Regions from separate parts of the Peribacillus sp. NPDC006672 genome, predicted to be linked through region 1. Evidence: riboswitches for the same ligand, from Rfam matches in the RefSeq annotation. Region 1 holds a riboswitch; each other region holds the start of a gene.
The links. A riboswitch is a leader RNA that binds a small molecule or an ion and turns the genes downstream of it on or off. The one in region 1 is predicted to bind S-adenosylmethionine.
Positions count from the first base shown of each region.

Region 1 (8,488 bases):
ATGCGCTTGAAATCGTATTGGCTTGAACCGAGTTGAAAGCAAGTCCAAATGTAAGCGAAATCAACACAGCGAACGTGACGCCCATCCATCGGGCGTTCAAAGCTTTTTCCATATAATATGCAGGCCCTCCGCGGAATGCATCCCCATCCTTGACCTTATAGATTTGAGCAAGTGTACTTTCAATGAAAGCTGAAGCAGACCCGATCAGTGCTATTAACCACATCCAGAAAACGGCTCCCGGACCGCCCATCGTGATTGCGATGGCAACACCTGCAAGGTTACCCGTTCCTACCCGGGAAGCCGTGCTTATGCAAAAGGCCTGAAAGGACGTCACACCCTTTTTTTCCGCCGTGGCTCCTTCGCCCAAAAGTCTGAACATTTCCCCAACCATCCTGAATTGGACAAACTTCGTGCGTACGGAAAAATAAAGACCCAATCCAATCAACATGATGATCAAAACGGATGACCATAACACATCATTCGTCTCAATAATAAATTTTTCTAACATCCCCATTAAAACAATCCCCTCTACTTCACTTAAATATTATTATCATAAAAACATATACAGCTATAATTTATTTCCCTGTTCATTGGGGAGATAAACAAATGAAGCCCATAAAAAAAAGGAAATTCCAGAATGAATCTCCAATACAATAATTATATTATATCCTAATTCACAATTTTTTTCATTCATGAATTGGTGGAATCAATAGAAAAATATAATATTTCAGTATTCTTCTTAATGATATTAATCTTTCTTCCTCCACTTCATTTTAGTTCAATCCAAACGGCAGTGGAATCCCATTTTTATCCAAATTAATCAAAATCTTTAATATAGCACAAAAAAAATCTCACCTTCTGTTCACTGGTTAACGAGCAAGGCTATTTTCCAAACATTAGCTTCATATCATTTTTCTTAAACCACTCTTAATATAAGAATAATTCCATGCTGAAATTTAATTATCATCTTAATCGGAGAATAGGTTTCAATGTATGAAATTCAATAGAAATGTAATCGTAAACAATCTAGGTATCATTCTCTAGGATTAGGTCATTCCGAGGGATTTAACGGATGATTATCAAAATAGGGAATACAAGTTTGCAGTATAATTTGAACATCAACTTTAATTTTCTTTTAGAAAAATATGTAACGACCCTCTCGAATGAGAAGAGCTTTTATTTAAAATGCAATCCCTCTAACAATTTTATATTATAGAAGTTTTATACTTTTGCAACTAATAGTTCACCTGAATAAGAGAACCCCTTTAACTGGTTAACGAAGATTGAGAACACGATTCCGTAATTTAGAAGTAAGCCAGCTGCAAATAGGATGGAATACACAAAACCAAGAAATACGTTTGCACCTTCTGACTGATATGAACAGCAGTGATAACAGTTCCAATCACCCCCGCTTTATTCAAAACGATGTGCTAAGGCTCGTCATTAATCCTGATTGGCCAACCAAGTACCTGAAAACGCTGCACATTATGTGAATAGGAAAGCAGGCGACCATAAAATGACTGATGCTTCAGATTTCTATTGAAGAAAATTCACAAAATTAGACACACCTATTTTATTAAAACGCTTGTTTTTTCTGACTAGCCATAGATTTCTTGTTATATTTATACCGGAAATACCGACTTCCCTCAAAAAACCTTGATCCAATTCCCTGGCCAATGACAACCTTGGCAGAATACTGATTCCAAGTCCAGCTTCAACTGCACTTTTTATCGCTTGTGTACTTCCAATCTCCATGTAGTTTTCTATTTTTTCTAAAACCCCATGCTCCCTTAACATGTTTTCTACGATAAGTCGTGTCCCTGAAATGGATTCACGCCAGATCATCCTTTCATTTCCCAATTCCTCTACCTGGATTTCTTTTCTGTCTCTCCATGGGTGGTCGGGTGGACAAACCAATATCAATTCGTCATCTGCGAACTTGTCTACAATAAAATCGGTGTTTTCCACGAGTCCCTCCACCAAGGCCAAATCAATGACATCGTTTGATAAATCCTCCAGAACTCGAGGGGTATTTTTTATCGTTAATGTCACTTTTGTTTCAGGCTGTTGTTTTTTAAATTTCCCCAGCAATCTCGGCAATAAATACTCGCCGATAGTCAAGGATGCACCTACTATGAGGTTTAAATTGTACGCGCCCGTTGATTGCTGAATCACTTCCTTGGAATGGTTGAAGTCATTCACAATGGCTTTTGCAAAAGGGTATAACAACTTTCCTGCTTCTGTCACCTTCAGCCTCCCTTCCTCACGGTCGAATAACAAAGTGTTATAAAAATTTTCCAATTGGTGAATCTGTCTTGTTACCGCCGGTTGAGATAAGAAACTTAACCTCGCTGCCTGGCTTATGCTTCCTTCATCCACCACTAAACAAAACACTTTTAGATTTTCTAATTTCAAGAAGCCGACCTCCTTGGCTTTAAATAGTTTAATAAAATGATAGCAATGGTGAAGTGGAAAAACAACGCTATATTCCCTGAACAGGTGATCTTAATCCATTCAATTTTATAAAACGGATAAATTTTCTAGGTATTACGTTTTGTTATACCCGATGATTTTGTTGCAATTTACCCATTCCCTTTTCTTTGATATGTTAATAATAAGATTTATATAGATCAGCAAAGGAAGTGACTGATGACAATGAAAGGACAATGGAAAACACTGTTCCAATTATTTTGGACCTTTTTTAAAATAGCACCTGTCACATTCGGAGGCGGGTTTGCGATGATCCCTTTAATCGAAAAAGAAGTAGTAGAGAAGAGAGAATGGCTGAAAAGCGAAGAAGTTACGGATGTTTTTGCATTATCTCAGTCTGTACCGGGAGCTGTCGCCATTAACTCCGCCACCTTTATCGGCCATCGAATTGCCGGAATGAAGGGCGCAATGGCAGCCATGATCGGTGTTACACTTCCTACCTTTTTAATTGTACTACTACTCGGCATTTTGTATTTTTTCATTCAGGATAATCCAAAGATAGAATCCGCATTCATATCAATTAGAGCTTCCATAGTTGCCATCATCGTCTATGCGGCTATCAAGATAGGGAAAACGGCTATTGTTGACAAATCAACATTCGGTATATTAATAGTAGGGATTCCAATCCTTTTTTTCATTCACCCTGTTTTAGCTATATTAGCAGGAGCGATAACAGGTGTTGTGACCATCTCTATTAAGAGGAAATTAGGTTACAAAATCAACATGGACCGAAATGAAAAGAAAGCAGAAGAGAATGATTTCGAATATTTCATGGGTGCAGGCATATAGCCCATGAAAGGTATACGATATTTCCCTGTTACGGTATAAACTGTTAAACTAATTTTCAAGAAAGAGTGGGATATAGGATGATGGAATTGTGGGAGTTGTTTAGCACCTTCTTTATTATCGGATTTGTATCGTTTGGAGGGGGATACGCCATGATTCCCGTAATAGGATCGGAAGTCTCACAGCATGGATGGATGACGACGCAACAATTTACTGATGTAATCGCTATATCCGGTATGTCCCCCGGTCCTATCACCACCAATAGTGCCATTCTCGTTGGCTATTCAACTGCTGGCTTAGCAGGAGCCATATCATCTGCTCTCGGAATCTTGCTTCCTGCTATTATAGTCGTAATCGTTATAGCCACCTTCTTCAGCAAATTGAATCATTATCCAATTATACAATCGATGTTTTATGGACTAAGACCCATTGTCACTAGTTTAATCCTCTTTGCAGCGATCAGTTTTGCCCTTTCCAATCATATGATAGCTATGAACTTTTCATGGCATACGATAAGCTTATTACTCGTTTTTGGATTATCATTATTTGCCCTATTGAAATTACGCTGGCATCCAGCCTATATCCTTATTCTTTCTGGATTAGTTGGTGTTGTCTTTTATTCATAACGACTCATTTTTCAGGTGCAAACGTTCAACACACTTCCATGTAATCTCTAAATCTGAAACGATATTTGTTCAAATGGAAACATTATCAAACTAACATATTTTTCCAAATTGTGAGATGGTACAACCTGAGTTTCGTGATTTTGTGGAAATGAAGGATGAACGTGGATTATCCGCCGTCCATCAATATGGACCGGAACTAGGCAGTTATTTTGATGATGGGCAAAAGTTGGTTCCATAAATTAAAGAAATATCAGGCAGGAGAATTCGAATTTATAGTTCAGATGAGGAGCGACTTTGTTACTTTCTAAACATTAATATTTATCATGCATAAGAGCGAGGATGTCTTCGCTTTTTTATTGTCTTTTGCCTATGTTTTAGTATTTTTAACCATACAAGCAACACCCTGAATCCAATGATTCAGGGTGTTTTTTCATAATTATTCTCATTTTAAGAAGTACGTTCCTTCGTTTCATCATTACCCGACTTAAACCGTGGAAAACCAATCAAGATGGCAACGATTCCACAAAGTCCAATAAGTATTGGGTAATATGAATATGGCAAGATGCTTATAGGGGAAATCTTTGCTATCCCTGCTGCAACAAGCAGTTGTGCCCCATATGGAATCAACCCTTGGACGCAACAGGCAAAAACGTCAAGCAAGCTCGCCGATTTACGTGGATCAATCCCATACTTCTCGGCAATATTTTTGGCAAGTGGTCCGGCAATGATAATCGAAATCGTGTTATTTGCCGTTGAAAGGTTCGTCAAACCAACAAGCCCGGCAATGCTAAATTCCGCTCCTTTTTTTGATTTGCTATTTCGGGTCACAAGGTGGAGTAAATAATCGATGCCACCATTATGTTTGATTACAGCTACCATACCCGCTATTAAAATGGCAAGGAAGGCGATTTCATACATTCCCGCCATTCCTTCCCCAACTTTTTGAATAACACCCAATGGTTGATAACTTCCATCAGCCAAGCCGATAATTCCGGCAAATACGATGCCGATGGAAAGGACCAGGAACACATTGACTCCTGCCAATGCAGTGATTAAAACGCAAAGATATGGAAGGATCTTCACCCAATTATAAGAATGTTGGGAGATGTCGGCCTGTTCACCCATCGTTAAAATTCCTAGGATGGCACATGTGATGATGGCAGCAGGTAAAACGATGAAAAAATTCACTTTAAACTTATCCTTCATTTTCGTTCCCTGTGTTCGAACTGCAGCGATTGTCGTATCCGAAATGAAGGAAAGGTTATCCCCAAACATAGCACCACCAATAACGGCCGCCATTGAAAGGGCAAGCGAAATATCTGTTTGCTCACTAATTCCAACCCCAATAGGTGCTAGGGCAACAATCGTTCCCGTGCTTGTCCCCATAGATAAAGAAATAAAACAAGCAATAATGAAAATCCCAACCATTAATAGATTTTGCGGAAAAACAGCTAAGGCAAGATTCACTGTTGATTCAACTGCCCCCATGCCACTTGCAACTTTGGAAAAAGCGCCGGCCAAAAGGAAAATGATAACCATTAACATAATATTGGAATCCCCGGCACCTTTACAGAAGATTTCAACCTTTTGATTGAAAGTCTCTTTCCGATTCATTGCCAATGCAGCTGCTGATGCAATTGAAATCGCAACAATCACCGGAAATGAATAAAAATCTTTAGTGATGATTCCGGAACCTATAAATAAAATTAAAAAAACGACAAATGGGATCAATGCCCAGGGATTCCCTTTATTGTTTGCACTCATGATGAACACCTCTTTTTATTTTTCCCATGACATGTGTCACAGCCCTTATTCTTTTAACAGTTTTTGCGAATAGCGCTAATAATAACCTGACATTCCTACTAATGGAATCCACACCTTAAAACTGTCAGCATAAAAAAAGACCTCTTCCATTTAACAACAACAAGAAGAGGTCTTTTAATTTATAAAAAACGCCCTCCTTATCTTTCAGGCAAAAAATAGCCTGCTGGATTTGGCACAGCACTCCTATTAAGTCTGCTGCCGAGACATCTTCGGGCCAGTCCCTCCGTCTCTCTTGATAAGAAGATTTAAATTATATAATGATATTATCAATATCGATTTCCACTAGAAAAAAAGCAGGCTGAAAACTTGCTGAACCGCTCCAAGTTTACATGATCCCCTCTCGGGAAGTGACATTGAAGCCATATTGAAAAGCAAATATAAGAGTACAGCATTTTATGTATTTTCGCAAGGTTTAGTTTATAAGTATTTCACATGTGGACCTTAATATTATAAATGGACTTTTACATGTGCAGTAAATAAGATTTTTTCAATAATGATTTACTTGTTATAGTCGGATCATGCCCCAAATTCTGTCTTTTTATCAGAAAGGAACTAAAATAAAAAGAGGTCTAATGAAAAGACCTCTCAGCAAATTTGTTGTATCAGGTTAGGTGAATTATTTTTAGTTGAGTTCACATCAGTCGATACCTCAAATGCTTCCATCTGTTCAGAATCGAATGATTTTAAATACTGCTGCAGATATGCAGGATCATTAATGGACGGATTCAACCAATTCTTTTCATCTTCAGGCTTAAGGATGACAGGCATACGATCATGAATGCTGGCCACTAGCTCATTAGGAACGGTCGTTATAACTGAGCACGAATAAATGTTGATGCCCTCTGGAGATTTCCAGGATTCCCAGAGACCGGCCATACCAAATGGAGCATGATTCTTAAGCTTTATTCGCATGGGTATTTTTCGCTCGGGTTCCTTCTTCCACTCATAAAAGGAATCAGCGATTATCAAGCATCGTTTCATCTTATACGCATTCTTGAAGCTTGCCTTCTCAGCAATGGATTCCGCTCTGGCATTGATCATTTTATAGCCCACTTTTTCATCTTTTGCCCAAAAAGGAATGAGTCCCCACCGAAGATATCCAAGTCGATTCCTAGCCCCGTCATTAATGACGGAGAGCACGGAGTGGGAAGGTGCAATATTGTAACTGAATTGGTATTCTTTATCAAATGATCCTTGAATATCGAACCGGTCTTTTATTTCTTCAATGTCAGTGAAAAGGGTGAAACGTCCGCACATAATATCGCCTACCGTTTTAAGATTTATTACAGTGTAACAAATGGAACGGGCAGGTACAAATCAGCGTTCTAAAATCCTGATGTCGGTAAATGGTTGATTAAATAATTCGCTGGAAATCAAAAGTGTGCCAAGGACTTCTCTTTCATCTTCAGCTTTAATGATTTCCGACAAAATTAAGGTACTGCCATTCCTGACCGTTACATTATATTCATTCATAGGATCCCCCCTCATAAGGCTAGATGGTTGTTATTATAAACCAAAAACCTACAAGTATCATTATTGACCTTTAGCAGAGTCGTGGTTAATCCATTAATAAGGAGTCTATACAGTTGTTCCATTTAACTTGATTACCTTTAAGATTAATCACCCGAAGCAATCCGAGACCCTAATTTCATAGTAAAGGAAGCTTGTAATCTTCCATTTACATTCGAATTATCATATAGATAAAAAAGACTGTCCATGAATAAAATCAAAGACAGTCTGGTCTGAAGGTTTTTTACTTCAACAAATTTATACTGGTAATGATAATAGGGATAGCAAAAAGGTCGATAAGGAATGCCCCTACAATCGGTACAATAAGAAACGCTCTTCTCGAAGGACCAAATTGACCTGTAATGGCAGACATATTTGCCATTGCGTTGGGAGTTGCCCCTAATCCATGTCCGATAAAGCCACCAACCATGACAGCTGCATCATAATTCTTACCTAGTAATCTGAATAATACCAATGTACCAAGAAGTACTATGAAAAATACCTGGACGAAAACAATTAGAAGCATCGGCAATGCTAAATCGGCCACTTCCCATAGTTTTATGCTCATTAAGGCCATAGATAGAAAAATTCCCAATGTTACGTCTCCGATTAGATCGATGCTTTTCATATCGACAGCTTCTCTTTTAAAACCATCAAGAATATTTCTAACGATAACCGCTACAAACATTGCGCCTACATAGCTTGGCAAAACAAAACCGGTTGAACTCGAGAAAAGCTCTCCTAAGTAAGAACCTGCTGCCATACAGAATGTTATAATCAGAATCTGGATCATGAAGTTTTGGGCGTTGATCCCTTTGGATGAATCTGCGTTCGCTTCCACGGCTGCCGCCACTTCATCATTAATATCCGCTTCGGATGGCTGTAATTTATACTTTGTGATTAAATATTTAACGGATGGACCACCAGCTAACCCTCCTGCAACCAAGCCAAACGTTGCTGCTGCAAGTCCGATGGATAAAGCGGAACTAACCCCAAGATCTTCAATTGTCCCGCCAAATGCAGTAGCTGCACCATGGCCTCCTTCCATCGAGATGGGGCCCATTACTACTCCTAATAAAGGCTCTAAATCAAGTACGGTTGCAAGTGAAACTCCTATCATACTCTGAAAAAGAGCCAGAGCGCCACAAGCCAGCCAGTAAATGACGAGCAGTTTCCCACCTAGCTTTACAAGTTTAAAGCTTGCCCCTAAACCGACAGTTGTAAAGAAAGTAAGCATGAAAAGGCTTTGTAAA
Region 1 is NZ_JBNNOR010000007.1:150,056-158,543, forward strand. It holds gene ACQKKK_RS13445 (alanine/glycine:cation symporter family protein) at 1-514, opposite strand, end outside; gene ACQKKK_RS13450 (LysR family transcriptional regulator) at 1,537-2,415, opposite strand; gene ACQKKK_RS13455 (chromate transporter) at 2,650-3,279, shown strand; gene ACQKKK_RS13460 (chromate transporter) at 3,360-3,902, shown strand; gene ACQKKK_RS13465 (Na+/H+ antiporter NhaC family protein) at 4,350-5,666, opposite strand; SAM riboswitch class I at 5,861-5,968, opposite strand; gene ACQKKK_RS13470 (SOS response-associated peptidase) at 6,312-6,983, opposite strand; gene ACQKKK_RS13475 (hypothetical protein) at 7,044-7,199, opposite strand; gene gltS (sodium/glutamate symporter) at 7,480-8,488, opposite strand, start outside.

Region 2 (8,488 bases), on a different contig from region 1:
GGACTGTTGGATTTATATAATGATTATTGTAAGCTCTATGAACATTTTGGCGATGATGAATATCGTCATATCATGAAGATCGCCCTTGCTAAAATTGAAAAAGCGGCAGAGGAAATTTACCCAGATCATAAAAAAAAGCAAACGAAGTAAAAGGTATGCCAAATTTTTAAAGGGCCAATTTCCAAGTTTCTAAAAAAAACCCATATAATTGGCCGCGAATGGACCATGGTAAATGTAGGTCCTTAAAATGATTTTCCATAATGGAATGCCTTACTGGAATATTTGTCTCTACACACTCATAGACCTTTAATTAAGGGGGCGATGATTTGCGAGAAATTGAGGTTTTTATTGATACAGAAGAGATAGCGGAATTCTTTTTTCAAGAATTGATAAGACGGGGCTATCTTCCAACAGAAGCTGAAGTTGAAGATCTTGCTGACATCACATTCGAGTATCTTCTTGAAAAATGCATAATTGATGAAGAAGTCGATGAGTAACCTGTCATACGACGGTTAGCAGCTTCCTTTCCCTTACTTTTAAAAACCATTAAAAAAAGACGGCGGGCCTCCGCCGTTTTGTTTGCAATTTAGAAGAGGGCGCCAAAAGCCTTTTCTAGATTACCAATTTCCTTATCTTTTAAGTCTTTTGGATAAGGTTCAATTTTCCTAACTTGTGGCTGATATGGTATAGTAGTTTTTGAATATCATTTCAACCACAAGTTAAGGAGGACATAGTTGTATGAGCGTACATATTGGTGCAAAAGAAAATGAAATTGCGGAAACGGTCTTACTTCCTGGTGATCCGTTGCGTGCAAAATATATTGCTGAAACGTTTTTAGAGGATGCTAAACTTTACAATGAAGTTCGTAACATGTTCGGATATACAGGGACGTATAAAGGGAAACGAATTTCTGTCCAAGGCACAGGCATGGGTGTCCCGTCCATTTCCATCTACGTAAATGAATTGATGAACAGCTATAATGTCCAGAAACTGATTCGTGTGGGAACTGCGGGAGCCATTCAAAAAGATGTAAAAGTCAGGGATGTAATCCTTGCGATGAGCGCTTCCACCGATTCCCAAATGAACCGCATGACTTTCGGAGGAGTGGATTTTGCCCCAACCGCGGATTTCGATTTACTAAGAAAAGCTTATGACGCGGGCACGGCTAAGGGCTTGCAATTGAAGGTCGGCAATGTGTTTACGGCCGATCAGTTTTATAACGATAATAGTGAATTGGAAAAATGGGCAAAATACCAAATCCTTGCGATAGAAATGGAATCAGCGGCCCTATACACGCTTGCTGCTAAATTTGGCCGCCAAGCTTTATCTGTATTAACAATTTCCGATCACATCTTAACAGGTGAGGAAACATCGTCGGATGAGCGCCAGTCAACTTTTAACGAAATGGTTGAAGTGGCATTGGAAGCAGCTATCCAAGACTGATAATTGACTGTGTTACAGGCGGGTGGCCAGGAATAAGTGATGCTGTTTAATGACAGTTGGGATAGAGGCTCATTCATTCCTTGGTATCCGCATTTTTGTAATGTCAGAGGCTCCATTCAGGAATTGCCTGGGTGTCCTTCGTGCTTTCCATTTGATTTAACATTTACTAGGGGTTAAAAAAATACATATGATCATAAGTTGTTATTTTTGATAACAATTATTTTTCGATTGACATGAAAGCTGATAAAATAGAATGAAATCGTTTATATCGTCATGAAGAATGAAAGTGGTGAGGCTAAGTGGAAGAAGAAAATCAAAAACAGCCAAAAGAGGCAGGGAAATTCATTAAAATAAAGAAGTTTACTTTTATTATGGGGATTTTCTTAGTCATATTTCTAACAGCAGGGATTACTACAATAGCCTTGACCTTTGGAGATGAAAAAGTAGAGTCATTAGCACCTGATAAACATTCGGAATTTGAAAAGCTGTATTCTACATACGATACAATAAAAGATAACTATTATGAAGAAATTGATCAAGAAAAGCTGGTGGACGGGGCAATTAATGGAATGATCAAATCATTGGATGACCCCTACTCTGCTTATATGGATAAAAAGGAAGCATCAAGTTTCCATGAGAGCATCTCTTCATCTTTTGAAGGAATCGGTGCTGAGATCCAGGAGCAGGATGGAAAAATCATGGTCGTCTCACCAATAAAAGGGTCCCCAGCAGAAAAAGCAGGGGTAAAACCGAATGATATCATTTTGAGTGTGAACGGTAAAAGCGTTGAAGGACTAAGTTCTTCTGAAGCTGTCCTGAAAATAAGGGGCAAAAAGGGTACGAAAGTGGATTTATCCATCTCAAGAGCTGGTGAGTCGGAACCGATGGAGCTCACGATTAAACGTGACACAATTCCGATTGAAACAGTTTATGCGGAAATGCTTGATGATGGAGTTGCAAAAATTCAAGTGACCAGTTTTTCCGAACATACTGTCGGAGAGCTGAAAACGTCGCTTGAAGAGATGTCGAAGAAGGATATGAAGGGTCTGGTATTGGATTTGCGAGGAAACCCAGGGGGACTGCTTGACCAAGCAATAGAAATGGCAAGCCTGTTCATACCTAATGGGAAAGTTGTCCTTCAAGTTGAGGAGCGCAGCGGGAAAAAAGAAGTTTATAAATCGAAGAATGATGGAGAACTGAAGATACCGGTAGTCGTATTGATTGATGATGGCAGTGCCAGTGCTTCTGAAATTGTCGCGGCCGCTGTCAGTGAATCTGCGGACATTCCTTTGATTGGTGTCAAATCATTTGGAAAAGGGACTGTGCAGACTGCCCAAGACTTTAAAGATGGGTCTAACTTCAAATATACGGCAGCCAAATGGTTGACTCCTGAAGGCAATTGGATTCATAAAAAAGGGATCAAGCCGGATATTAATGTGAAACTTCCCGATTATGCTAGCCTTCCGTACATTTCACCTGATAAGGAATTGAAAGCTTCTGATTCTTCCAGTGAAGTGAAAGCAGCCGAAGAGATGCTGAAGGAAGCAGGCCATGATCCAGGTAAGATAGATGGATTCTTTGATGAAGCAACCACAAATGCGGTAAAAGCGTTCCAAAGGGAACAAAAAATTAAAGAAACTGGTACCATTAAAGATGATACTACCGTGAAATTGATGCAGGTCATCCGGGAAAAAATACTTAAAAATGACACACAAGTGAAAAAAGCGGTAGAAGTATTAAAAAAAGAAATCAAATAATGTTTTTTACTGAAAAGCCTGTCAGCGATTATCGTTGGCAGGCTTTTTTGTCGTTCAATGAATAGTATTCCAATATAAGGTAAAGATATGGTTAATTTTCCGATGAGGTGAGGTAATGAAAGAAAAGGTACTGTTCATATATCTAATGGTCTTGATTCTGGCACCTATGCCCCTTTACCCAAACAAAATGGAAATGCAGGTACGGAAAAAAAGCTAACAAAAGAAGTGATTCAAGAAGGCGTGAAAACATTTCTGTTAATTGGTGTTGATTCTCGCGGGGAGGAAAAATCTCGTTCAGATGCGATTATACTGGCAAAATACTTTCCTGAGCAGGAGAAACTAAAGCTGGCTTCCATTATGCGTGATAGTTATGTGAAAATCCCTGGGGATAAATCAGGATATAACAAAATAAATGCAGCGTATTATTATGGTGGAAAGGATCTGCTAAAGAAAACCATTCAGGAAAACTTTAATGTCAAGGTCGATCATGTGGCAGTAATTGACTTTCAGGGATTTGTGAAGATGGTTGATTTACTTGCCCCTGAGGGGGTAGTTGTGGATGTGGATCAGGAAATTATTGATGATATGAGCATTCAAGCAAGCGTTGGTAAAAATGTTTTACATGGTAATGAAATATTGAAATATGTCCGTTTTAGACATGACGATGAAAGTGATTTTGGAAGGGTAGAGCGTCAACAGGAAGTATTGGTTCAATTAAAATCAGCGTTTATAAATCAAATATCATCCTTCGAAGGGATGGCGGTCCTTCCTAGCATAATCGAACAAGGACTTTCGTATTTAAATACTGATATTGGGGTGAAAACGATTATGGAAATGGGTCCAAAAGCCGTCTTCCATACACCTGATACCGTTGAAACTCTAAGGATCCCCGTAGAAGGAAGCTATAAAGATGAAATATATCCCCATACCGGAGCCGTGTTGGAAATGGACTATGCTAAAAATAAGAAGGCACTTCAAGAATTCTTTACAAAATAAGAATAACTAATCATCATTTAGTATCGAAGACATCAATTGAAAGAAGTGATTTGTTCAAATCACTTAAATTATTTTATAATAGACCTCGCAAGAATATTACTATTTGATTTTCTTTAAAAAACGAGAAGGATACCTTAAATCCGTCTCGTTTTTTAATATCAATAAAATGACCTGGATCACTAAACAAAATGCGGAATGTTTTTTACAAAATCCGGTGTAATGAGGCCGTTTTCTGTAATGATGCCCGTAATTAGATGATTCGGTGTAACATCAAAGGCTGGATTGAATATCTTCACGTTTTCCGGAGCGATCCGTACACCTTGAATGAAGGCGATTTCCGCTTCATCCCGTTCTTCGATCGGGATGGATAAGCCGGATTCGATTGAAAGGTCGAATGTGCTTGATGGAGCGGCCACATAAAAAGGGATACCAAAGTGCTTGGCTAATATGGCCAATCCCAATGTCCCGATTTTATTGGCTGTATCCCCATTAGCCGCAATCCTGTCGGCACCAACTATAATTCCATTGATCCGTTTTTGATGAATCGTATGTGCAGCCATATTATCAGAAATTAAGGTGACGTCAATCCCCGATTGCATCAGTTCCCAAGCAGTCAAACGTGCCCCTTGCAGCACAGGTCTGGTTTCACAAGCGTACACTTTTAGCGGAAAGCCCCTTTCTTTTGCAAGGTGGAAGGGAGCCAAGGCTGTTCCATAACGTGCTGTGGCAATCCCCCCAGCGTTGCAATGCGTTAGGATGGAATCTCCTTTAGCGAATAAGGATAAACCATGTTCCCCGATTTTCCTGCACATTTCTACATCCTCAGTAAAGATGGCTTTGGCCTCCGTTACAAGTGCTTCTTTGGCAGCTGATATGCTTTGTGCTGCTTGCAAGGTGCTTTCCATCCTCCTTAATGCCCAAAAAAGGTTGACTGCAGTAGGCCTGGAAGAGGCGAGCTTTTCAATATGCCGAATTACATTCTTCTTGAATTCCCCTAATTCAGTAGTTGTTTCCTGTTTGGCACCAAGTGCAACGCCAAATGCTGCCGTCAGTCCAATTGCTGGGGCGCCGCGTACTTTTAATGTCAAAATGCTGTCATATACATCATCAACTGAATGAAGTTCAATGAATTCAGTTAAGGAAGGCAGGGCTTGTTGATTTAATAATGTAATATGGGTATCATCCCATTGTACCGAATATGGTAAGGGTGCTAGTGTCGTCATGTACAGGTCTCCTTTTAAAGGGCTGAATAGGATGGAAGAGTATGTTTTTTCAACGAATCAATGACAGCTGGAACATCCAATTTTCCCCGTTTTTTAATTAAAAAAGCACCAATCTTCAATGTTGTCGCTTTCGCGGCGATCCTAGTTTCTTTATCTTCAATGACATTTAGATCGGCAACATGGGATAGGCCAATGGTTCGCCGAATCAGTTCGCACCCGGCAAAACCGAATGCGTCCCTTTTGAATTTAGCCAGTAAATATGGTAGATAACCCTTCACATTGCGGAATGGACTTATATTTTGGGTGTTCCATAGTTCAGTATATGCTCTATCAAAGGCATTCCAAAATTGATGGAGGTGTGTGAAAATCTCTTCCTTTCCAGCGCCGTTACGTGTGACTGCCTGAAAGAGAAGGTTGGCTGTGTATTGACCTAGGTCAAAACCAACTGGGCCATAAAAAGCGAATTCTGCATCAATAACCTTTGTTTCAGTTTCACTTGCAAATATACTTCCTGTATGTAAATCTCCATGAATCAAGGATTCCTGCTCGGTTTCAAAGATTTGTTTCAGCTTGGCGACTTCAAGTATCACATCTTGATCATTCCAAATACTTTTGGCGGCATCAGTCAATTCTACCTCGAAATCTCCGGGGAGCTCCTCGAAAAAAGGATCCGTGAAAATGAAGACCTCAGTGATTTTGCAAAGCTCCGGATTCGTGAAATGTCGGGCCACTTCTTTTTTCGCAGAGGGTTCTAAATGATAATCGGATGTATAAAATGCCGTCTTCGCTACATACTCACCGATATGCTGCGAAAGCAATGGATATGGATCACCATCGATCAATCCTGTTCTAACGATTTTCAAATGCGATAAATCTTCCATGACTGTGATGGCAAGCTGCTCATCCGAATAATAGACTTGCGGTACGAATTCGGGACAATAGCTTTTGAAATGAATAAGGGCATTGGCTTCAATGGCAGCCCTTTTCAATGTCAGCGGCCAGCTTTCGCCAAGTACCTTGGCATATGGGACCGCTTGTTTGATTATTATTCCTTTATTTGTATCTGTGTCTGTAATATGAAAAACATAATTTAAGTTACCATCTCCGATTTCTCTACAGTTTAAACTGGCATCCGCATTGACCAACCCAAGTTTTTTTGCAAAGGTTATAGCTGTTTCGTTTGTTAATCTTTTAAAATTCGAATGGTTTTGAGTCATTTTTTTCCCTCCAGGTTCAAAATAAGAATAAAAAAGCCTCTTTCATATAGAAAGAGGCAGAAGTTTTGGCTTCGGACCTCTCATCTCCCAGAAAAATGAATTCTGGTGGAATTAGCACCGTGCTCTGTGGATTTTATAATCCGGCGGTGGATCCGCCCCATTTCACAATGGTATTACAGTCGGTTGCTGGGCTTCATAGGGCCTTTATCCCTCAGCCTGCTCTTGATAAGAGTATATGTTTTCTGAAATTTTAATCTTCGGGAAAATAATATCAATTTTTTAAATAGTTTGTCAATGGGGAAATTAATAAAAATCCGGCCGGCGATCTTCGAATACAGGTATTTTGTTACGAGCATCCGTAACTTTAGTGAAATCCAAGGTACCTGTCAATAGCTCGTTTTCTTCTCCCGCTTCACTTACGATATCTCCCCATGGATCAATAATCAAGGAATGACCAGCAAATATATTATTGACATCCGAACCTGAACGATTAACGGCTACAACATAGGCTTGGTTCTCGATGGCACGGCTAATCAATAAGGATCTCCAGTGATCGAGTCTGGGCTTAGGCCATTCTGCGGTTACGAATAGAACTTCGGCACCTTGAACAGCATGGGCGCGCTGCCATTCCGGGAAGCGGATGTCATAACAAATGAAACCAGCACATATTTTTTCATCAAGAGTGAATAAACCTTCTTTTTCACCTGGCTGCAGGAAGTGATGTTCATCCATCAATTGAAATAAGTGGAGCTTATCATACTCTTTAATGAGATTTCCATCCTTATTGATGATGATCATGGTGTTATAGATACCTTTGCCTGTTTTTTTGGCAATGGAACCTCCAATGATGTGAAACTGGTGTTGCTTTGCCTGGGTTTTTAAAAATTCCATCGTTTTTTCTGCCTCTTCATCAGCAATCTCATTTAACCTGGTCAAGTCGTATCCGGTTGTCCAAAGTTCTGGTAAAATAACGATATCGCTTTTGGATCGTGCTGCTTTTTCCATCCATTGTTCTGCAACCTGAAAATTGATTTCTGGTTGCCCGAAGGCAATATCCATTTGAATACAGGCTATTTTCCACTTCATCGTTTAAACCCCCCACATGTAAAAAATACTTTACAAGACTATGATAAACATATATCATTTGTGACTAGAATTTCAAGAAATTTCAGAGAAGGTGTATAAATGTTGCAATTCGAAAAATCCAGACAGCTTCAGGACCTGCCAAAGCAGTTTTTTGCCTCACTTGTCGCAAAAGTCAATGCGATTACGGCACAAGGACATGAGGTCATTAATTTAGGCCAGGGAAATCCTGATCAACCGACGCCTGAACATATCGTGAAAAGTTTACAGACTGCCGCTGAAAGATCAATTAATCATAAATATTCACCGTTCCGGGGATATCAGTATTTAAAGGGTGCCGCTGCCGTCTTTTATGAACGTGAATATGGTGTCAAGCTGGATCCAAATAGTGAAGTGGCGATTCTCTTTGGAGGAAAGGCAGGTCTTGTCGAACTGCCGCAGTGTTTATTAAATCCAGGTGATACGATCCTAGTTCCCGATCCCGGCTATCCGGATTATCTTTCAGGTGTAGTGTTAGCCCAGGCAAAAACCGAACTCATGCCCTTGACAGAAGAAAATGGTTTTCTTCCAAATTACAAAGTTATACATAAAGACGTGCTTGATAAAGCCAAAATGATGTTCTTGAACTATCCGAATAATCCCACTGGTGCTTCTGCAACTGAAAGTTTCTTTGATGAAACCGTCTCCTACGCAAAAGAGCATTCAATTTGTGTGGTCCACGATTTCGCTTATGGAGCGATAGGGTTCGACGGAAAGAAACCGACAAGCT
Region 2 is NZ_JBNNOR010000006.1:37,176-45,663, reverse strand. It holds gene ACQKKK_RS11270 (hypothetical protein) at 1-150, shown strand, start outside; gene ACQKKK_RS11265 (YozD family protein) at 327-497, shown strand; gene deoD (purine-nucleoside phosphorylase) at 739-1,443, shown strand; gene ACQKKK_RS11255 (S41 family peptidase) at 1,743-3,200, shown strand; gene ACQKKK_RS11250 (LCP family protein) at 3,441-4,196, shown strand; gene mtnA (S-methyl-5-thioribose-1-phosphate isomerase) at 4,376-5,419, opposite strand; gene mtnK (S-methyl-5-thioribose kinase) at 5,434-6,636, opposite strand; SAM riboswitch class I at 6,714-6,868, opposite strand; gene ACQKKK_RS11235 (carbon-nitrogen family hydrolase) at 6,940-7,722, opposite strand; gene ACQKKK_RS11230 (pyridoxal phosphate-dependent aminotransferase) at 7,822-8,488, shown strand, end outside.
Region 2: it holds a riboswitch for S-adenosylmethionine, as region 1 does, so the genes downstream of both, mtnK (S-methyl-5-thioribose kinase) here and ACQKKK_RS13465 (Na+/H+ antiporter NhaC family protein) in region 1, are expected to answer to the same signal.

Region 3 (7,857 bases), on a different contig from region 1:
ATCGGGAAAAAATATTATGAAACGATGATTGAGGATACAAGGAAGCACCCTATTCAAGCTTTGGGTGAAATGTTTCTCGTGGAACAAAAAAAGGAAAGAGCGGATTTAACGGCAGTTCGATTCGCTCAAGGTGAAGTATATTTTCAGCATCATGACTATGAAGCAGCCATTTTCAAATGGGAAAACATAGAAGGTGAACTTGGTTCATGGGCGAAGAAAAACATCGCTGATGCTTATTTTGAACTGGAAATGTATTCAACCGCAGAGGATATTTATAAATCCGTCGATACGAAGGAAGCGGTTTTGAAAACGGAGGTTCTTTTGCAACTGTTTTCCCTTTACATAGTGGAATCTAGAAATGATTTGGCTTCCAAAGTCGTGAAAGAAGCAGTCGAGTTTCAACCGGACTACCCGAATGTCACGGAAATCGCACGTGCCTTTTTTGAAGAACAAAAGGATTGGAACAGTGCGGTGGTTCTAGCTTCAGATGAAAGTATCCGTACGGAATCAATGAGCTGGTTTGATGTGCTGAAAACATATATCCAACAGGGTGTCGCTCAATCTATGGCCCCGGATTATTTTTCAACTGTCCTTTGTTCGCTATATACGCTCGACCAGGCTCGTTTCGAAAAGATGACGGTTGCCCTTTGGAAAAATTATAAATATACCGATTCATATTTTGAATGGTTAAAAGTGATTAATAACCTGATAGATACCATCGAATTAAACCAAGGGGATGTATGGGATGAGCTTTCCGTTTATTACAGGGATGCATATGCAGGTCTGTTAGAAGGAACGCACCTAATCAAAGATTTAAGTCCTGTCGTGCCAAGGTTGCTGGAAAACTGGCTAAAAATCGCAGATGGGGAGCTTTCGCTGTTTGCAGCGGCATCCGCGTTGTCCTGGAATGAAATTTTCCCGGATACGATTAATGCGCTGGTCATTCAGGATGCAGAAAGCCTGCTTTCGAAATCACCTAAATTGGGAGGCGGACTGGAAGCTGGAGAGAAACTGTTCAATTCCATCATCCAATGGGCTGAAGAGAATGATTTAAGGGTTGGCAATAAGCTTAAATGGATGGTCGAGGGGCTTAAGGATACCGAAAATTTCAACCTTCTTCTTGTGGGAAGTACAGGAAATGGCAAGACATCCTTTATACAGTCAATTGTTGGCGAGAGCATCGCTGCCGAAGATCATTCTTCACTAGTCAGTGTCAAAGATGGGGATGATTTGGAAATCCTTGAAATTACCGATACAGATAGCAAAGTTGTCATGGAGCTAACTGAATTAGATGAAACACGCCGCCAGCGCGGGACTATTGTCGATGTGACGCTTATCAGTGACTACCTTAAAAATAATCGTCTGCGATTATTGGATACACCGGGGTTCAATGGGGAAAAAAGCGTGGAATCAGATTTCCAAGGCTATTTACATGGCAGTGATGGCCTGATGTTCGTTCTTGATGCCCGGGCGCCTTTCACCGGTAGTGAACGGGACCTGTTATTGGAAATTCAAATGATGGCTCCGAAACTGCCGATTCATTTCTTATTAAATAAAATGGATACGATATACAGTGATCAAGTCGCGGTCCGGATGGAAGACGAAACATGGGATAAAGTGAATGCATATTTCCCGAATGCGAAAGTGTTCGCTTTCTCCAAACTTTATGACAGCAAGCAGCAGTTGAAGGACCTTTCAGCATTCCTTCAATCCAATTATCAAGATGATAATTGGAAAGAAAGAAGATCTGAAAAAATTCTTGCTTTCATTCGTAAAACTTTATCTTATCTGTTAGAAAAACGAGCAGCCAATGAACGGAAATGCGAGCATTCCATCTCTTGGAATGAACAGATGGAAGTCAAATTGAATGGCGCGGTCAATCAATTGGCTGATTTGGAAAAAGAAAAAAGTGAAAATATCATAAGGTCGTACCGTGTGCTTAAGGATGAAGTTAAAAGTCAGCTTTCTTCTAAAATTCCGGAATTACTGAGGGATTGCTCTAAATCGTTAACGGAAAGCAGTGATTTCAGTCAGGTCCATATACAGCTGAACCATGAAATGAATGAGCGGATTCAAGCATTCATTTCTGACAAGATCATGCCTCAATATTACCGTTCTCTTCAAGATTGGATTGCTAGTTCCCAAATGGAGTTCTCGCAAAGCCAACAGTTTATGGATGAGATGAGTGCCGGATTCAATGAATTATACAAAGAAGAACGGATAACGCTGTCAGGTGACTTTAGGGTATTGGATGACTGGCGCCGTGATGCCGACCGGATGACAAGCAGTATCCGCATCGAAAACGTTAATATCCTTTTGCGCAGGACTCCATCACAATTGCTGCTTAAAGGAGCAGGGAAGCTGTTTGGGGCAATACCGCAAAATAAAGCCAATATGTACAATCGTTATAAGAAATACTTGGAAAGTGAAGATTATCAGGATGTTGCGGAAATGATCACTGAACGCTTCCTTACCCAATTTGGATTGTTTGAAAAATCTTTGGATCGGGACATCTCACTTTTCTATCGCAGCTCATTTGCCTTACTTCAAAAAACGATAGAGCAAACGCAGACAGAAATCAAAGACTACCAGGCTGCATTGGAGCATATGAAAGAAAATCCGGAAGTTTACCGTGATCCGATTACTGTGTTCGAAGTGAAACTACGTCAGTTGGAGAGACTTGAAAAAATTGAGAAAAAGCGTCTAGCCCAGCTTCAAAGAAAATAAAATAGCAGGGAACATTTCAAATATTCAAAAAACTATTGACTTGCGACTATATCCCTATAAAGTGATAATTACGAAAAACGTATATTCTCTTATCAAGAGTGGCGGAGGGAATGGCCCTAAGATGCCCAGCAACCGTTCCATTAGGAATTGGTGTTAAATCCTGCAAAACAGAAATGTTTTGACAGATAAGAGAGGGATAAGTCTGCAATACAGCTGATTAAGGGACTGTCTAATAAGTCCCTAAAATAGAACAGGTGAAGAAAAACAATTCGTTTTCCTTCACCTGTTTTTCTACTTTTATAATTCTTTGTTGAGAGTAGCTTTCGAAGGCCAGCTACTTTCAGTAGAATATGGGCCATAGCCACAATGACAACCTCCGTTTTGGACTTTCGGCAAGCCCCGAAGTAAAAACCGACGGAACGATCTATTGCCATTGATGTGACCAAAAACATTCTCAACCTCGATTTTTCGTCGAGCGTAGATTTGTGCATTTGATTCAGACCAAAGGTTCACTTTTGCTTTCGTTTTTAGTTCTTCATAAATCGGGTTATAATGCACCTGACGATTTCCTTCTGCCTTTGTGCAACGCGATTTCAATGGGCAATCTGAACAGTCCTCGCATTCATAAATTTTAAAGTCACTCGTGAAGCCACTTTTATCCGTGCGGGTCGAGCTGCAATCGGTGCCTCACTAGTCGTAGGGGCATTGAATTCATTCATGATCGTTAAATTGAGAATTCCCGACATGCTGATGACGTTGGCTACGATGTTCATTATCCAGGGAATTGCCCTTACCTATACAAAAGGGGCCACGGTTTCATCGGGCCAAAGAAGAATCCTGTCATTGTGAATTTTGAATAAAGATTGAAAAAAATCCTGTTGGATATGCAACAGGATTTTTTCGTTGGCACCCATTGGGGCGGGGGCGTTTATGTATCGTCTTCATTTTACTTTTTTACCTCTTATAATAAAGATGACAAAAGCAAGTATAAAAGAAGGCGGAGCTAGTGCGATAACCGCAAATGACGTTAGTGTATAAGAAGCTGAGGGTTGAGAAAGTGGGTGCAGCGGCTCCCTAGTTGATGAATCGACTGCCAAAGGTGTTGCACTGCCTAAACCAAATAATAAAAGCGATATGACCAAAATACTGAAAGGTGCAATAAAAACATAAAGTCTCTTTTTGAAAAGGCTGAATAAAAACGTCCAGAAAAATGCTAAGCAAAGATAAATGATAATGGCCCCAAATAAAAACATATAAGATACCTCCGATTTTTATTTAGAATGCCATCATAATATTATTAGTGGATAACAACAACTTATTTTCACTTAAAACAAATTTCAAAGCTAAAGTCATGCCCCCATATCCCCTTTAGGGGTCTTTCATAAAAAAACAGAACCTTTGAATTTCAGGTTCTGTCATAATTCTTATTTGAACTTTTGCACTTCTTCTTTTCCCTCGAATTTGTTATCTTTCAATATGCCGATTTCTTCTATATGGTTTCGTGCCGTTGCATCCCCTAATTTATAAATGAGGGCATAAAGTCTTTTCATGGCTGCATCGTATTTATCATTTGCCCGGTCATGATGATAGAGAAGGTAGGGCACATGTGAACGGGCATATGCCTCCAGGTCATCTGTCCGGTGTTCCTCCAAGCATTGTTTCAATTCTGCCAGTTCTTCATCAGTTGCATGTACAGTGAAGCTCGGATTCTCTTCAAGTTTTTGTCCGAGTACGTCGCCGCTGACCAAATCGACATGATAGGTCTGTTTATCCTGTCTCATTCTGCTCATCATCCTTTCAACCGTTTATCTATTCTGTACCGCTTTTTGTAAAAAAATAATCATAAAAATCAACATTTCTTTAATGAAAATGATAGGAAATAGAGGTATCGGAATTTTAATCAAAGGGTTTATGATGGATTTATAGAATAATATGGGAGAGTATCTTTGGAAAAGTGAGGAGTGATGTAGTGAAGAGATCATTCATGGTTATTTTTTTTATGTTGATTGCTTCAGGCTGCGTAACAAGGAATTATGATTCCAATCTGGATTTGGGAAAAAGTCAGTTGAATGAGGAAAATTATTTAGAAGCCCACGAGGCATTTGAATTAGCTTATAAAGAAGCAAAAACATCGGAAGCAAGAGAATTAATGGATCTTTCAGGTTTTCTGGCGAGTGGAATGAAGAAATACGACGAACAGGATTTTGATGCGGCCCAAAGAGATTTTGAAGAAGCAACCGCATATAAGGCAAAATATGGGGAAGGTAAACTAATGGTTTTAAAGGCGGCGGAAATGCATCCGGTGTCAGGTTCAGCCACTATAGGAACAGTAGAGGGGAGTGACGAAGTGGAACCGGTGGAGGAAGCAAGTGAAAAGGGGAACGTTGGATCCAAATTAGAAGATAAGGCGGCAACGGATACAAAAGCTGGGACGGTAAAAGGAAAAGAAAAAGAAGGGAGGAAGGATTCGGTTAGTACCTTAAGTAAATCTCAGGCGGAGAAGCTTGTGAAGGATTACGTGGACATGGAAAATTTCCCGCATTTGAAAATCGAATATGATCATGATGCCGAAAAGGGAGATTACATTTTTCAAGTGTTCGAAGGGGATGAAGGCAGTCAGAAAAATGGCCACGCAGCTACTTGGGGCTGGTATGGCGTGAATAAGGAGACAAAAGAAGTGTATGAAGTCATGTAAAGAGATATAACGGTTGAATTGAAAAGGGTCCTATGTTGAGACCTTTTTGTTTTCAAGCATGGCAAAATATCACATAGCAAGTTTTGATAAAATTTTATATTTTTTATAAAAAGGTCACTTATTTCTTTATTTCTTAAGAATTTTTTAATAATTACTGTTTATGATTGAGCCAAGTAAAGGACAATCATAGGAGGGATAAAGATGGAGAATTATAATGGTGATGAGCAAGCCAAAGTGAAGGCAGAACGGAAGAAGGGCAAATCGCTTTTGCTAACTGGCCTTGTTTCCGGAACAGTTGCTTCTATTGTTACATCTTCTGTATTTGTATTGGGCGGGGACTTTATAGATCAAGGGAAAGGTTCCGTGAATGAGTCAACCCAAACGGCAGGTGTAGAACAAACGGAAAGCGTTGAAAAGGATAGAAGTGTCACGGCAGAAAAGTTATCGACAAGTACGGATTCAAATGATAGGGCAGAGATGGTGGAAGCGGCATCCAAATCGATTGTAGGGGTCGTGAATTTACAAGAGATGCAAAACCAGAGCCCGTTCCAGCAACAAAGCACGAAAAGCGAAAAGGTTGCGAGCGGCACTGGTTCAGGGGTCATTTATAAAAAGGCAAATGGGAAGGCCTATATCATTACGAACAATCATGTTATTGAGGGAGCAAAGGAAGTCGAAATTTCATTATATGATGGACAAAAGGCAACTGCAGTGGTTGTCGGGGCGGATGCTTTGACGGATTTAGCAGTTTTGACAATTGATGCTTCGAAAGCACCTGAAGGTATTAAATTCGGGAATTCTGATAGCATGCGTCCAGGTGAAGAAGTATTGGCGATTGGTAACCCTCTCGGACTTGATTTTTCACGTTCGGTTACACAAGGGATTGTCAGTGCGACCGGACGCTCGATTTCAGTCGATACATCGGAAGGTGAGTGGGAACTTGATGTCCTTCAAACAGATGCAGCGATCAACCCTGGCAATAGCGGCGGGGCATTGATCAATACAGCTGGGGAAGTGATCGGCATAAACAGCTTGAAGATTTCCGAAAATGGTGTGGAGGGCCTAGGGTTTGCCATACCAAGTAATGATGTGATTCCCATTGTTACGGAACTGATTGAAAATGGAAAAATCACGCGCCCATATTTAGGAGTCAGCTTGGCCAGTATAGAAGAACTGCCACAGTATTACTTACAAAATGTTCCTGAAGCTGCAAAGTCAGGTGTCATGGTTACGAGTATTGAAGCGGGATCGGCTGCGGCGAATGGAGGGCTTAAGCAACAGGATATCATCGCGGAGATTGATGGAACGAAAATAAATACGACAGCAGAATTAAGGAAAGTCTTATACACGGATAAGAAAATCGGCGATAAGGTGCAGGTTAAAGTGTATCGGGGTGCTGAAAAGAAAACGTTAACGATATCCTTGCAGAAATCATAGAAAGAGGTATGGCCCCTGATAAATTCATCAGGGGCCATTTATTTGATAATGAAGTTAAAAAGTTTTTAAAAGTATAGAAAAGGGTAGTATTGGAAAATTTGATAGTGTATTTATACTGTTTTACAGACTTTTATATAGTCTTGAATACCTAAAAGTGAATAGCGGCTTCGTCTATTTGTCAAGGTTTTCATTGTGAATATGTTAAAAAATAGAAAATGTTTGACAAATTTGTGAAATGTCATAAAATAGAAAGAAAGGGGATGAAATAATGGAAACTAATCAGAAGATGATGGATGCAGTGAAGTGGGTATCAGGCACAGGTTGTGTAATCGGAATTTTAATTTTTGGTTTAAGTTTTTTTGTAAGCGATTACAATAAGGATTATTTATTAACCGCTGTTGGGATGGCCATTACACTAAGCGCGGCTGCCATTTTTCTAGTTGGTATATTTTTCGTCCTGACAGAAGAAATGGTGATGAACACAAAAAAGGGTATAAGAGTTGTACCGGAGACGACTAAAATCATAAAATTAAAATCAAAAGCTAATCATAAAACAAAAAGAAGTACCGAATACAGTAATTAAAAAAGGACAATCATTCCTGTTCTAAAAGAAAGGCCATGCAACAACACCAAGGGCAACGGCTGTAAGAACATGGAGGAATAGGAACCCCATTGTATATCCACGTAGAAATTAATTGTTTCATACTCGTATTACATCATTCCTTACAGGAAGATGAGGCTCAATGGATCGCTTGAAATATTTCTTGGTGCATAACGAGTGCTGCAGAAAATTGTACAAACGATAAACCAAGTGCACCAACAAATGAAACCGTATTCAATCATCTGAATCCAGTTGCCTTAGAATATGTGTACATTCGTTGTGCTGGCCATCCAAACCAAACGTGCCGACATTCCTGAATGGAAAGTTCCCTCTCTACATCATGAACTATACCCACGAAAAAAATGGACACAACGAGGGCACTGAAAAAGTCCCTTCG
Region 3 is NZ_JBNNOR010000027.1:40,622-48,478, forward strand. It holds gene ACQKKK_RS24870 (GTPase domain-containing protein) at 1-2,727, shown strand, start outside; SAM riboswitch class I at 2,814-2,919, shown strand; gene ACQKKK_RS24875 (transposase) at 3,025-3,357, opposite strand; partial or broken gene ACQKKK_RS24880 (ABC transporter permease) at 3,400-3,546, shown strand; gene ACQKKK_RS24885 (hypothetical protein) at 3,669-3,980, opposite strand; gene ACQKKK_RS24890 (hydrolase) at 4,152-4,508, opposite strand; gene ACQKKK_RS24895 (hypothetical protein) at 4,697-5,422, shown strand; gene ACQKKK_RS24900 (S1C family serine protease) at 5,624-6,859, shown strand; gene ACQKKK_RS24905 (hypothetical protein) at 7,128-7,442, shown strand.
Region 3: it holds a riboswitch for S-adenosylmethionine, as region 1 does, so the genes downstream of both, ACQKKK_RS24880 (ABC transporter permease) here and ACQKKK_RS13465 (Na+/H+ antiporter NhaC family protein) in region 1, are expected to answer to the same signal.

Region 4 (8,488 bases), on a different contig from region 1:
TAGTATAAATGGAGGAGAAAGGAAGGAAAGAGATATGGCTGAGAAATCAAATTTTTATAAAGGGCTTAAACTGCTAGGAGCACAAAAAGAGCAAGAGCTGAATGACAAAATTCAAGATCTGCTGAATAACCGGGAATTAATTGAAACAGTAAGCGACAATGCACAATTGCAGATTCCAAAAATAAATATGATGCAGGAAGCCTCAGAAAGATTGTCCATCATCATGAATTACCCAACAAAAAAAGATGTAGCGGGTGTTGCAAAATTAGTCATCCAGCTCGAAGAAAAAATTGATAGGTTAGAAGAGTTACTTATGGACAGGGACCGGAATGTCAGAGGGAATTCTTCATTTAGTAATAAAAGGAATGCTTATTCATCGCGTAAAAAGTTAAAGAAATCAAGATGGGAATCCAATGAAATAGAAGGGAGTAAAAAAAGGTTAGCGGATTTTATGAATGAGTCCTTATTATTAAGTGCACAGTTGCCTAAATTCGATTCATTTGGACAGGGGAATTCAAATGTCTAAACGGAAAGTGCCGAAAAATCAGTCCGAACCCATATCTAAATGGAAACATTTTTTGGATATTCCCAATCAGCCTATGCCTGGAATGGGTCCGACGTCGAAAAAAGAGGTGTGGAAAAAAAATAAATCAACGCTCTGGTATTATCCGTCGGCACAAAAAAAATATGATGTGCCGGTTTTTCTTATATATTCACTAATCAATACTCCATTGATTCTAGATTTGTCCCCAGGGAATAGTTTAATAGAATCTTTAGTAAATGAAGGTTTTGATGTATATTTGCTTGATTTCGGAAGCCCGGGTTTTGAAGATGGCGAGATATCGATCGAAGATTATATCGTCGATTATATTCAAAAAGGAGTGCAGCGTGCATTACGTCACTCTGGAGCATCAGAAATTACAGTTATGGGGTTTTGTCTTGGCGGTACATTAGCTGCAATTTATGCTGCCATTGCCGACGAGCCGATCAAGAATTTGATTCTCTCCGTTACACCGGTAGATTTCAGCGCCTCAGAATTTTTTGATCAATGGCAGGAAGCATTAAAAGAAGGGACCGTGGATTTTGACGAGACGATTGATATTTATCAAACGATCCCAGCAAGTGCAGTTAAATATGGAATCCGTTTAATTACATCTCCTATATATATATCACCCTATTTATCTTTATTGAATAAAGCGGATGATGTTGAATACGTTCAAAATTGGCGCCGTTTCAACGCGTGGACCAATGGGCATGTGCCATTATCCGGAGCAGCTGCAAAACAAATAACGAAGGATCTTTTAATAAAAAATCGATTGGTTAATGGTGGTTTTAAGGTAAGGGGGAAAAAGGCGAAGCTTTCGAAAATTGATGCTAGTGTTTTGGTCACAGCAAATAAGTATGATCGTTTGGTCCCTCAGGAGATGATTTATCCGGTAATGGAGCATCTAACATGTAAGGATAAGACATACAGCCTACTGAAAAGTGGACATGCTTCCAAACAGTATTCAGGTGAACTCCCATATTATTTGAAGGAATGGCTACCGGGGCGTTCTTCACCAATTAAATAAGTTACTGGGGGAAGGGAAATGTACGTATTGAACGACAGTGAGTGTAACAAAATCATGCCGGTTTTGGCGTATATAGGCTTTGCATCATTGATATTTTCAAAATTCTTTGCAACATTACCGGATTATTAAGGTGAAATAAAAGAAAGGGCTGGCTCGGCATATAGAGCCAGCCCGTTATTGTATTATCGATAATATTTCACCCGTTCTTCAAGAGGTAAGAATTCTTTATCCCCAGGTTCTGCAGTGGGTTTTCCAAAGGGCATCTGTGCGATGAGTTTCCAATCCCGAGGAATATCCCATGCCTTCTTCACTTCGTCATCGATTAAGGGATTATAATGCTGAAGGCTTGCACCAAACCCCTCGATTTCCAATGAAGTCCATACGACAAATTGTAAAATGCCAGATGATTGGTTCGACCAAATCGGAAAGTTATCGGCATACGTTTTGAATTGTTCTTGAAGCCCATCAATAATGGCTTGGTCTTCAAAGAATAAAACCGTACCATAACCATTTTTAAATGACTTCATTTTTTCTTCCGTTTCTCCAAAATCTTTGTCCCCGGCAGTTTTTCGTAATGTTTCTCTCGTGATATCCCATAATTGGTCGTGGCTTTGACCACTTAAAACAATCACTCTTGCACTTTGGGAGTTGAAAGCGGAAGGGGAATATTGAACGGCATGATCGATAACTTCTTTAATCCTTTTATCAGGAACAACACTTACCTTGCTAAGGGAATAATAAGAGCGTCTATCTTCAATTGCGCATAAAAAATCTTTAGCCATATCACACCTCCATTAATTATACCGACTTATTTTGACCTGATTTTAAATATTTTATTATAAGTGAATGCGGTTGAAATTTTTGAAAGAAAGGTTGACAAATAAATCACTATCGTTTATCTTTAAATCAAGATATTTTCATTAAAAGTATTTTTACCTCTAGTTAAATATCTCGAATTCGAGATATTGTTCGCGGATAATTCATCTACGTAAGGGGAGATTTATAAAGATAGGAGTGGTACAGATGGAATTAAAAGGATTACATCATGTTTCGGCGATTACAGCTAAAGCGGGAAATAACTTTGAATTCTACACAAAAGTCTTAGGGATGCGATTAATCAAAAAAACGGTGAATCAAGATGATGTACGTGTGTATCACTTATTTTATGGAGATCAAATTGGTTCACCGGGTACGGAGTTGACGTTTTTTGAAATACCCAATGCTGCCCGCACTCATGAGGGGAACAATAGTATTTCCGAAATTTCCTTAAGGGTGAGAGATGATGAAGCACTAGGATATTGGAAAAAACGTTTTGTTGAATTCAATGTTGAGCATGATGAAATATCGAGCCGTTTTCAAAGGAAGGTGCTTTCTTTTAAAGATCCTGAGGGGCAAAGGCTTCTTCTGGTTTCCAATCAGGGTAGTAACGGCATTCAAGAAGGTGTACCCTGGGATGGAAGCCCGGTACCACAAGAGTTTTCCATTAATGGATTAGGACCAGTAAAACTCACTGTACCCAATATTGAGCAGACACAAAGCGTTCTAACGGAGGTGTTGGGGTTCCGGAAATCAGGAACATACCCATCTTCTTTAAGGGGGCAAAATCCGATTGTCGTTTACGAGACAGGTGAGGGTGGAACAGGAGCGGAAATCCATGTTGAAGAAAGGAGGGACATCCCTCGAGAACGATTGGGGAGGGGCGGAGTACACCATGTTGCATTCCGGGTGGATAATGAAGGGGAACTGAGAAAATGGATAGAAAAAATTAGTGAATCGAATTTCGTGAACTCGGGATATGTAGACCGCTTTTATTTTCGTTCCCTCTATTTCAGGGAGCCGAATGGCATCTTATTTGAACTAGCGACAGATGGACCTGGTTTTACCGTGGATGAAGCAGAGCAGCACCTAGGTGAAAACCTTGCCTTACCACCTTTTTTAGAATCGAAAAGACAGGATATTGAATCGAATTTAAAACCACTGAATACAAAATCAACAAATTTAATCAACCGGGAAAGGAAGTAATCGGCATGCAAAAGAAAACCGCGGGAATACATCATATAACAGCAATTGTAGGCAACCCTCAAGAGAATGTGGATTTTTATGCTGGAGTTTTGGGAATGCGCATGGTGAAGAAAACGGTCAATTTTGATGACCCAGGAACCTATCATTTATATTTTGGGGATGAATCAGGTTCACCAGGTACTATCATCACTTTCTTTCCTTGGCCTGCGGCATACCAAGGGAAAATTGGCTCTGGGCAAGTGGGGATTACAACATATGCGGTTCCGGAAGGTTCAATGGATTTCTGGGAAATGCGGTTGAACAGGTTTAATATAGTATTTGAGAAAGTTTCACGTTTTGGAGAGGAATATCTGAAATTTCAAGATCCCCATGGTTTGCAACTTGAACTGGTTGAGCGTAAAGAAGGGAAAAATAGCGAGTGGTCATTCGGCGGTGTACCAGCTGCCAAGGCGGTCAAGGGATTCGGCGGTGCCGTATTATTGACGTCAAAACCGATCAAAACGATGGAACTATTAGAGAAAGTGATGGGCCTGCAAAAAATTGGGGAAGAGGGCGATTACATCCGCTTCAAATCCACATCGGCCATCGGAAATTTGATAGATGTTAAAAAAACGGTTTTGCCAAATGGGAACATCGGAGTGGGAACTGTCCATCATCTTGCATGGCGTGCAATCGATAATGAAGATCATAAAGAATGGAGGGAGCATATCGCCAACCATGGCTATGGTGTGACACCCTTTACAGATCGTCAATACTTCGATGCCATTTATTTCAGGGAAGATGGAGGCATACTTTTTGAAGTTGCCACAGATCCACCTGGCTTCGCTCATGATGAAACGAAGGAAACGATGGGTAGTAAATTAATGCTGCCGCCATGGCTGGAAGAAAAAAGGGGAATTATGGAGAAAACGTTACTGCCGGCAGTGCCGAGAGTACTGGAGGAGGATAAATGATGAAGCATATTTTTCAAAAAGGTAGTAATCCAGAAGCGCCATTGCTTTTGCTTTTACATGGCACTGGAGGAACGGAAACAGATCTCTTGCCATTAGCGGAAATGGTTTCACCGGGATCATCCGTATTGAGCGTACGGGGAAATGTACTTGAAAACGGAATGCCTCGTTTTTTCCGCCGGTTATCCGAAGGGGTTTTTGATGAAGAAGATTTGATCTTTCGTACGAAGGAGCTTTATGACTTCTTGGAATCAGCGTCCAAAAAATATGACTTCGACCGTGAAAGAGTGGTAGCATTAGGTTATTCCAATGGTGCAAATATAGCGGCAAGTTTGCTGTTCCATTTCGAAGGGGCATTACAAGGAGCGATTCTTCATCATCCCATGGTGCCTAGACGAGGGATTGCTTTGCCTTCCCTTGCGGATATACCTGTATTTATTGCTGCAGGTAAAAACGATCCGATTTGCCCGGCAGCAGAAACTGATGAACTTAATCAACTTTTACTGCAAGCTGGTGCTACAGTGGATGTTAAGTGGGAAAATTACGGTCATCAGTTAACACGTTCAGAGGTTGAGGCAGCGGGTTCATGGTTTCAAAAGAACTTTTTATAAGAATGAGAGGGACTGAAGATGATTTCTGTTAATCCTGAAAATCTGACTGAACGGGATAATTATAAGTTTTTGACTGGAAGCATTATACCGAGACCTATAGCCTTTGTTACGACACAATCCGAAACCGGTACAATCAATATAGCGCCGTTCAGCTTTTTTAACATAGTCAGTTCAAATCCTCCGATGATTTCCATTTCTGTTCAACGGAAAGAAGGAGTTTCAAAGGACACGGCCCGAAATGCAATTCAAACAGGTGAATTCGTTGTTCATATCACTGATGAGAATAATGTAGCTGATGCAAATCGAACGGCGAAGGAACTCCCATCTGACGAAAGTGAATTGGGTCTTACCAATTTCACGCCGGCTGTCAGTGATAAGGTATCCGTACCAGGATTGCAAGAAGCAAAGGTACGCTTTGAGTGCATATTAGAGCATGCGATACCATTGGCAGGTTCCCAGAATAAACCTGGTTGTGATTTATTGATAGGGAAAATAGTCTGCTATCATATAGAGCAAGATATTTACCATAATGGCCGAATTGACCAGAATGGGCTAAAACCTGTCGCAAGATTAGCGGGTCATACTTATACAAAACTAGGAGAATTATTTGAAATGGAACGTCCTTAATAATTGTGGCGGCATCTTTAAGATGCCGTCTTTTTTTCTATCTTGGGTTATCTCCAATTCTTGAGCGACTTGCCCGCAAAAAAGCAAGTCTTTACAATCCAAAACAAATACTTGACAATTTTTTCATAGATTGATAAAGTAATAAAAAAATAAATTTCTTATCCAGAGAGGTGGAGGGACTGGCCCTATGAAACCTCAGCAACAGGTCTACTACGACACTGTGCTAATTCCAGGGGGTGAAACCCTGATAGATGAGACCCTACGTTTTTATTTGTCAGTAACGCACTCTTTTTAGAGTGCGTTTTCGTTTTTTCTGGATGCAGGATGAAGGAGAGTATGAATGGAGAACAAAACGAAGCATGAATTTCAAAGGGAGATGAAAGCACGGCATTTAATCATGCTATCGCTTGGGGGGGTGATTGGAACCGGTTTATTCTTAAGTACGGGTTATACGATTCAACAGGCTGGCCCGTTTGGCACTATCCTTTCGTATCTGATAGGGGCACTAGTGGTTTATCTGGTCATGCTATGTTTAGGTGAACTGGCAGTACATATGCCCGAGACAGGAGCGTTTCATAGCTATTCAGCCAAATACATTGGACCTGGGACAGGGTATACAGTAGCCTGGTTGTATTGGCTAACTTGGACTGTTGCACTAGGTTCGGAATTCACGGCTGCTGGATTGTTGATGCAGCGATGGTATCCATCAATCAATGTCTGGATTTGGAGTGCTCTATTTGCCATTTTGGTTTTTGTATTAAATGCGCTGACTGTCAAGTTTTTCGCTGAATCTGAATTTTGGTTTGCGTCAATAAAGGTAATTGCGATCGTGATATTTATTATTTTGGGAGTTGCTGCAATGGTAGGTTTTATTCCAATGACTAACTCTCAATCAGCACCGCTATTTTCCAATTTTATAAGTGCAGGGTTATTTCCTAATGGTGCTTTTGCCATTATCATGACGATGCTTGCGGTGAATTTTGCATTTTCTGGAACTGAATTAATCGGAATTGCAGCTGGAGAAACTGTGAATCCAGAAAAAACGATACCAAAGGCAATTCGTCTGACATTGTGGAGATTGATTATCTTTTTTGTAGGAACCATCGTTGTATTATCCGCATTATTGCCTATTTCGGATGCAGGCGTATTAGAGAGCCCCTTTGTGGCCGTTCTTGAACGAATTGGAGTGCCATATGCAGCGGATATTATGAACTTTGTTATTTTAACTGCCATTTTGTCTGCTGCAAACTCAGGTCTATATGCCTCTTCCAGAATGCTTTGGTCACTTGCAGATAAGAAAACCATATCACCAATATTTGCAATATTAACAAAACGAGGTGTTCCGATATATGCAGTCATTTTCAGTATGTTGGGCGGTGGTTTAGCCTTGTTCTCTAGTGTTATTGCACCGGATACTGTGTATATAGTGCTTGTATCCATTTCGGGTCTGGCCGTGGTTGTAGTTTGGATGAGTATTAGCGCTTCACAGTTCCTATTTCGCAGACGGTTTATAAAAGAAGGAAATTCAGTAAATGACTTGGCTTATCGTACACCATTATATCCGCTTGTACCAATCATTTCTTTCATGCTTTGTCTTGCTTCTTGTATAGGAATTGCATTTGATCCTACACAACGGATTGCGCTTTATTGTGGTATTCCATTTATTTTGTTTTGCTATGGAAGTTATTATATAACACAAACTTCAAAGAAAAGAGGTGTAGATCTTGAAGAATAAAATTAACCCAATTGACGCTATTTTACGAGAACATTCAGTCATGATTCTGGACGGAGCACTAGCTACAGAGCTTGAGCGGTATGGGTGTGATTTGGACGATCCGCTCTGGTCTGCCCGTGTATTACTTGAAAATCCAGAGGTGATTTATCGGGTTCACTCTGACTATTTCCGTGCAGGAGCGGACTGTGCGATAACTGCAAGCTACCAAGCTACTGTTGAAGGTTTCTCCCTTCGTGGAATACAAGAAAAAGAGGCCCTGAAGTTAATTCAAAAAACGGTGTTTCTCGCAAGAAGAGCAAGAGATGATTTTTGGAAGGAAGAGACGCAAACGAATAGACCTAAGCCATTGGTTTCTGCATCAGTAGGACCCTATGGGGCTTACCTCGCTGATGGTTCAGAATATGTAGGAAACTATGGTGTTTCAGATGAAACTTTAGCAGAATTTCATCGCTTAAGAATATCAGCTTTGATTGAAGCAGGTGCCGACCTTTTAGCATTTGAAACGATTCCATCCCTGCAAGAAGCAAAAGTATTGAATTCATTATTGAAAGATTATCCAGAAGTATATGCTTGGCTATCCTTTTCTTTGAAAAATGAGAAAGCAATAAGTGACGGTACATTGCTGGAGGATTGTGCAAAGTTCTTTGAGGACAGTGAGCAAATTGCTGCGATCGGTATTAACTGTGCACCAGTATCAGTTGTCACGGACGCCATCAAGGTGTTACGTGCGAACACAAAAAAACCAATTATAGTTTATCCGAATTCTGGTGAAACCTATGATCCACAAACTAAAACATGGCATGGTCAAGAATCATGTAACACGCTCGAACAAAAATCTGAAGAATGGCACCATGCTGGGGCACGTTTAATCGGAGGATGCTGCAGAACGGCACCTCATCATATTGAAGAGATTTCAAGAAAGTGGCGACCTTCCGAAGTGGTATCCTCATAGCTTTATTCCTATATCAACTG
Region 4 is NZ_JBNNOR010000005.1:87,572-96,059, forward strand. It holds gene ACQKKK_RS09885 (SDR family oxidoreductase) at 1-8, shown strand, start outside; gene ACQKKK_RS09890 (hypothetical protein) at 35-526, shown strand; gene ACQKKK_RS09895 (alpha/beta fold hydrolase) at 519-1,571, shown strand; gene ACQKKK_RS09900 (nitroreductase family protein) at 1,754-2,353, opposite strand; gene ACQKKK_RS09905 (ring-cleaving dioxygenase) at 2,595-3,593, shown strand; gene ACQKKK_RS09910 (ring-cleaving dioxygenase) at 3,599-4,546, shown strand; gene ACQKKK_RS09915 (alpha/beta hydrolase) at 4,546-5,154, shown strand; gene ACQKKK_RS09920 (flavin reductase family protein) at 5,173-5,781, shown strand; SAM riboswitch class I at 5,937-6,039, shown strand; gene mmuP (S-methylmethionine permease) at 6,122-7,516, shown strand; gene mmuM (homocysteine S-methyltransferase) at 7,506-8,468, shown strand.
Region 4: it holds a riboswitch for S-adenosylmethionine, as region 1 does, so the genes downstream of both, mmuP (S-methylmethionine permease) here and ACQKKK_RS13465 (Na+/H+ antiporter NhaC family protein) in region 1, are expected to answer to the same signal.